2 regions of the Viridibacillus sp. FSL H8-0110 genome follow, and region 2 is predicted to be linked to the other one. Evidence: riboswitches for the same ligand, from Rfam matches in the RefSeq annotation. Region 2 holds a riboswitch; the other holds the start of a gene.
What was found. Region 2 has a riboswitch for FMN ahead of ribD (bifunctional diaminohydroxyphosphoribosylaminopyrimidine deaminase/5-amino-6-(5-phosphoribosylamino)uracil reductase RibD). Riboswitches for the same ligand answer to the same signal wherever they lie in the genome.
Positions count from the first base shown of each region.

Region 1: another riboswitch for FMN. It lies ahead of MHH98_RS15990 (ECF transporter S component); the one in region 2 lies ahead of ribD (bifunctional diaminohydroxyphosphoribosylaminopyrimidine deaminase/5-amino-6-(5-phosphoribosylamino)uracil reductase RibD).

Region 1 covers NZ_JBBOPJ010000001.1:3,190,073-3,193,490, forward strand. Annotated here, with positions in the region: gene MHH98_RS15980 (GlsB/YeaQ/YmgE family stress response membrane protein) at 1-85, shown strand, start outside; gene MHH98_RS15985 (hypothetical protein) at 436-855, opposite strand; gene MHH98_RS15990 (ECF transporter S component) at 1,066-1,647, opposite strand; FMN riboswitch at 1,810-1,947, opposite strand; gene MHH98_RS15995 (ATP-binding protein) at 2,037-3,418, opposite strand, start outside.
Region 2 covers NZ_JBBOPJ010000001.1:1,962,547-1,965,964, forward strand. Annotated here, with positions in the region: gene MHH98_RS09830 (class I SAM-dependent methyltransferase) at 1-19, opposite strand, end outside; gene MHH98_RS09835 (hypothetical protein) at 253-450, shown strand; gene MHH98_RS09840 (hypothetical protein) at 729-1,052, shown strand; FMN riboswitch at 1,233-1,366, shown strand; FMN riboswitch at 1,514-1,647, shown strand; FMN riboswitch at 1,774-1,907, shown strand; gene ribD (bifunctional diaminohydroxyphosphoribosylaminopyrimidine deaminase/5-amino-6-(5-phosphoribosylamino)uracil reductase RibD) at 2,042-3,127, shown strand; gene ribE (riboflavin synthase) at 3,131-3,418, shown strand, end outside.

The DNA.
Region 1 (3,418 bases), 1.2 Mb from region 2:
TTTCTATATCCTACCAGCTTTACTTGGTTCAATTATATTAATTTTAATAGTAAGTTTCATAATGACCTTAACTCATAAAGAATGATGAAAGCCTGAGCGTTATGCTCAGGTTTTTTTCTTTTCTTTGTTTAATATAAATGTAAGAGAATCACTAAATTCTTTTCCCACCTTTTCCCTTGAAAATATAATGATACGTGAGCGGATAATAAAGTTACAACGTGTTATTAAAAGAATTAATGAATAGATAATGATAAGAGCATAAATTGATTATTGTTGTCAAAATATGCTCTCAAAGTATAACCGAACAATTTATATCGGCACTTCTTTTTCTTCCTACAGCTATTAGTAATCCTGTTTCTTTAGCTTTTTTTCACTTTATTGTTATCATAAAAAAAGCAATGAGATATAGGGCCTCATTGCTAATTGATGTTAAATTCAAATATTCTGCTCTTCATAAGAATATTGCGTCATACGAATAGCAACTTTACGTAACATTAAATCTACGAAAAAGAAAACGCTTCCTAAAATGAAGCCAGCAGTAGCAGCTGTTATTATTTGAAGTGACCAAACTCCACCTTGTGAGTAATATGCAACTGTAATCGGAATGACAATTCCTGTTCCGAAAGCCATATGCAATAGTAGAGAGTAACCTCTCACATTCATTTTACGCTCTGCTATTCGATCTGCTATATACGAAGCTAATAAACCGTATGTAAAAATAATTGGAACGACATATACGGTTAATGCAAATGCACTGTGTAGAAAATGTTCATCTGTTTGCATAAATAATAAAGGTAATGTAAAAAAGGCAATTATTGATGTAAAAAAGGAGCTTAATAATTTTCGTTCAGCCATTCACATACATCCTTTCTTTTATGGAAGTTAATCTCGATATATCGAATAAATTATATAACATTGTAAAATCACAAGTTATATATTCTCGTTTTTACATCATTATCTTACTCAATGTACTGAATATTCTATTTATTAACAGTATTATACATTCATTCAACGTTTTATTCAATTATAAAAGCCGATGTCTTTTTACAAACATCGGCTGAAGGTTTAATTTAAATAATGCATTCGTTGTTTTTCAATCCATTTTTTCATGCTATTAAACAATAGCATGAATATAATCATGACAATGAATCCTTTTATAATATTAAAAGGTAAAACACCTAGTACAATCATTTTCGTTAATGCTGTTCCAGTTGTAGCTGGGACATTTAAAAAGTACGTATACATAGGTAAGAATAGTACATAGTTCAGTAAACTCATACCTACTGCCATCGATAGTGTACCAATGACAAACCCAGTAGTTAGGCCCTTTGTACTTGAAAGTCGTTTATAAACAAAATATACCGGCATGATAAATAATACACCTGTTGTAAAGTTTGCAATATGGCCAACTGGCATACCTGTAGGACTCCCTGAGAAAATCCAATCTAACACGTTCTTAAATAACTCAACTAGAATACCTGCTAGTGGCCCCATGGTGATTGCTGCGATTAAGGCTGGCACATCACTAAAGTCCACTTCCAAAAATGCCGGAAACGGTGGTAGAGGGAAGTTAAATAGCATTAAAACAAAAGAAATACTACTTAACATTGCAATTGCAATCCTCTTCTGCAACTTCATGTTCTTCATAATACTTTTCTCTCCTTTTGTAGATCCACTTCAAAAAGAGGAAAGGTATAGTCGTTGTTGCTATGCAAAAAAATACCCTTAAGCACATAGTGTACTTAAGGGAGAATTTAGGCATAGTCAAATAAGCGTCTTATTGATACTCAAATTGAAAGACGACCGTACCTTCACCTTCTCCCATCCAGACTATACTGTCGGCTTTGGAATTTAACCAAATCCTGCCTTGCGGCTCGCGGGCTCAAGAGTATTGCTTAGTTCTCTAATACCGCCGATCGGGAATTTCACCCTGCCCCGAAGATGAACCATAATTTAATTGTAATACACTATAACTATATGCAAAAAAACACGAATTGTAAAGTCTTCTAACTTACAATCCGTGTTTTACATTTAATTTACATTTTTTCAATTGGTAAATAGAATGTGAATGTAGTTCCTTTATCAACTTCACTTTCCACTGTAATTCTACCCTTATGTGCTTCAACAATATTTTTGGCAATGGCAAGACCTAGACCAGTCCCACCCTTACCACGTGTTCTAGCTTTATCAGCTTTATAGAAACGCTCAAATACATACTGCAAATCATCGGCAGGTATCCCTGCACCGTTATCTTTTACTTGAATGCGTGCAAAGGATAGCTGACGGTCTACAATAACTTCTACACTTCCTTCGACTAGTGTATGACGTATGGCATTGTCAATTAAGTTTGTTAATACTTGTTCTATACGGTCTTCATCCATTTCTAAGTGAAGTGTATCTTCGATTGTTGTATTAAATGTCAGATTTACGTGTTTCTCTTTTGCTACTTGAACAAATTTTTGCGTAATTCTTTCAATAACAGGTGATATTGGAACAGAATCTTTATATAAACGCATATGTCCTGATTCCATACGAGCTAAGTCAAGCAAGTCTGTGACTAAACGCCCCATTCGTTGCGACTCATCATAGATGATTTTAATCATTTCTTTACGTTCTTCTTCACTTGAGACGACATCATCCATAATCGCTTCACTATAGCCTTGAAGCATCGCTATTGGAGTTCGTAATTCATGTGAGACATTCGCTATAAAGTCTGAACGTAATTTATCTAAACGATGCTCTTCCGTTTTATCTCGTAACACAGCTACTGCACCGCGCACGGAATTTCCACTATATAACGGGCTAATTGAAATCGCATAATAGGATCTTTCAATTTCAAGCTCTACTTCCAGCTCTTCTTCCAAGTCTAAAACGTGGTCAAGCATATGATAAATTTCAGCAGGAATAGGTTTATCACTATTGGCACTCTTATTGATAAACCATTTTTGTAGTAAAAGTTCCGCAGGTGGATTGCTGACCAAAATGGTACGGTCACGATTAAACGTAATTACTGCGTCTGTCATCGATGTCAATATACTTGATAGCTGTTCTTTCTCTTGGTTAATTACTTCTAAGTGGTGTTTAAGTTGTTTGCCCATTTGATTGAAAGCAGTCGCTAATTGACCAATTTCATCATTTTGTAAAACAGGTACTTTTGTTTCAAAATTACCTTTTGCTAATTCAAATGCTGCTTCTCTCATTTTACGAAGAGGAGACGTAATTCGAGTTGATAAGAAAAACGCAAAGAAAGTTGTCAACATCAAAGCAATTGCCGCCGCTAGAAAGACAATTTTAGTCGTTTCTTCTGTCGTCCTATGTATAGCGTCTGGGCTTTGATAAATAAATATGGCTCCGTGTAGTTCGCTTTCAACATCTATAGGAAAAGCTAAAACGATGTAAGACTCCATATGTTCTTTTT
Region 2 (3,418 bases):
CATTCCAAGTACTATTCATTTCACTCACTCCTTTTCTTAAGAAAACTATACTGTTAATTGGAATGATATAGAAATAATTAAAAAGTTGATTTTTGATAACGATTTGGAATTAGGTTATTAAGAAGAGCTTATTTCTTTTACATTGAAAATTAATATATTTAGATAGTTTTGTTCAAGTCATGTTTACAAAATAAATACTAAGAATAAATCAAAAGAAAATGAACAAATTATAGTGGATGGAGGTGAATATAAATGGCGAATAACAACCAAGAAAAGAATAAAGCGAAAAAGAAAAATGACTTAGGTCGTGAAGAATTTGGGTATGGGTTTGATTTGAGTCCAGATGACTTTGATGTAGTTGGACAAAATGATGAAGCACATAAACAACATAATCATGAAGAAAAACAAAAACCGAATAATAAAAATAATGCTAGAAGAATAAATGAATAAGTAAGGTGAATAGAGGAGTGCTACATATAAAACGATATTAAATTGTTTTATTATGTAGTGCTTTTTTATTAGGCATGTTTAAATTTTTGTATGAGAGCAGATAATTTAACTGGTGGGAAAATGTTAGTAAATATTCGATATCATTGTGTCATATACATAAAATATTAAAACGATTTATATAATAGTTTAAGGTTATTTTCAATAGTATGTACACTACGACAGAAATCAATGTGATGAGGTTTTTAAAGCATAATTTTAATAATGAAAAGGAGGATATAATGAGAATAGGATACCGTTCTATTTCCATAATAGTTAACTTATTTCTAGGCTATTTATCTTTTTTTATAGGTGTATTATGGTTCATGACAATAATGTACGCTTCGCATTCTTTTGGATTGAGAGTAGACTCTACTTTCGATGATGGTTTACTAGGTGTCTTTTTAATAATATCTATCATTGCAACAGCTATTTATATTCCTGCCTGTATTAATTTAAATAGTATAATAAGGCCGAAATTGGAAATGAGAAAATGGAGTTTTATTGCTTTTATATCCATAGTTTTTATCCTTGGTTTTTGTATTATTACCTTAACTATACAGTGAATTGGTGTTGGTAAATAAAAAAATTACATTTTCTCATGACATGTAACAGGTCAATATAGCCCAACATATCAAGCTTTTAAGACTAATCTCTTTTTAGTATGTTCTCGAACAATCCAATATAAATTAAAAAACCTCTAGTTTTTAAATAAGTAAAGTGCTATGGTATTTACATACAATATAATAATCCTTCGGGGTCGGGTGAAATTCCCAATCGACGGTGATAAAGTAAAACTTTTAAGCCCGTGAGCCTTTTTTAGGCAGGATATGGTGAGAATCCAAAGCCGACAGTATAGTCTGGATGGGAGAAGGATGTAAAGAATATCAAGGTCTTATTAAATTTATGTAGATTTAATAGGTTTATTTAGCATTGATAATTTATGTCTCCTATCAAACTCCGTAGTGTTCTATGGGGTTTTTTTGATGCCCTAAAACTTATTTGTATTGTTGTTAATTTCATATGTAATATCCTTCGGGGTCGGGTGAAATTCCCAATCGACGGTGATGAAGTAAAACTTCTAAGCCCGTGAGCTTGATAAGAGCAGGATTTGGTGTGAGTCCAAAGCCGACAGTATAGTCTGGATGGGAGAAGGATGTAGAGAATATCGAAGTCTTATTAAAAATAAAGTATTTTAATAGGTTTATTTGCTTATGATATTTTACATAACTCCTATCAAACTCCGTAGAAATCTATGGAGTTTTTTTGATGGAAAAACTAAATAAGTAAGTCCTTCGGGGTCGGGTGAAATTCCCAATCGACGGTGATGAAGTGAATCTTCTAAGCCCGTGAGCTTGATAAGAGCAGGATTTGGTGCGAATCCAAAGCCGACAGTATAGTCTGGATGGGAGAAGGACAGCTAGATTACACGCAATTCCTTTTGAAAAATAGTATTTCATTAGGTTTATTTAGCGATGCGTTTATCTAATACTCTCCCAAACTCCCTAATTTAATTAGAGAGTTTTTTATTTTTCAAAAAGGGAGGTTTATCACAATGCATGACGAGTATTTTATGGATTTAGCGTTGAAATTTGCAACAGTAGGTGAGGATCAAACTTCGCCCAATCCGGTAGTAGGAGCGATCATTGTAAAAGAAGGTGCTGTAGTTGGTTTTGGAGCGCATCTTAGTGCCGGTTCTCATCATGCGGAAGTACATGCACTCAATATGGCCGGGGAAAATGCTGTTGGCAGTACAATGTATGTCACATTAGAGCCTTGTAATCATTATGGTAAAACACCACCATGTACGATGGCCATTTTGAATGCAGGTATAAAAAAAGTAGTGGTAGCAACACTCGATCCAAATCCCAAAGTAGCTGGCACTGGTGTAACAAAGCTAAAGGATGCTGGCATTGAAGTGGAAGTGGGGCTTTGTGAAGCCGAAGCTGTGAAATTAAATAAAGCTTATTTTCATTTTATGAAGCAGAAGTTGCCTTTTGTTACGTTAAAGCAAGCTATTACATTGGATGGCAAGATTGCTACCGTTCATGGAAAAAATGAAAATATCACAGGTAAAGAAGTGCAGGAGGATGTTCATCGAAAAAGAGGGCAAACGGATGCGATCTTAGTTGGTGTTGGGACGGTGTTAACAGATGACCCATTACTAACAAATCGATTTACAGAAAGTAAAAAACAACCGATTCGAATCATTTTGGACACGCATTTAAGAACACCTATAAATGCTAAGGTTATCACTGATCAAACAACGCAGACATGGATTGTTGTTGGGCTTGAAGTTACCCCTGATCATATCACCAGCTTTGCACAAGACAATGTACAAGTAATCCAACTTAAAACAAAAACAATCGCAATCCAGGACGTCCTTCAAGAGCTGGCAAGGCGAAATATCGTCACCCTTTATGTAGAAGGGGGGCAGCGTATAAATACGAGTTTTATCAATTCAGGTCTAGTTAATGAAATGATTACTTACATAGCACCAAAACTAGTAGGTGACCATGATGGAATGGGGATGTTGGAAGATTTAGAAGTAAAAAGCATGGCTGATGCTGTCCCACTAAAACTGCAGCAAGTGGATCGAATTGGTGATGTAATTAAAGTGATTTCGGGAGTGGGGGTATAGCGTATGTTCACAGGAATTATTGAGGCAAAAGGAAAAATTACAGAGCTGAAAAAAGATGCAGAGAGTATGAAATTTACTATTGAAGCTCAAGACATCATGTTGGATATGCAACTTGGCGATAGTGTAGCAGTAAACGGCGTATGCCTAACCGTTTCGCATTTCACACTTCACGAATTCACGTTAGATGTCATGCCAGAAACGGTCAAAGCGACAACAATTCACTCCTTAAAAGTAGGGCAGTTGGTGAATTTAGAAAGAGCAATGGCTGCAAATGGGCGATTTGGCGGTCAC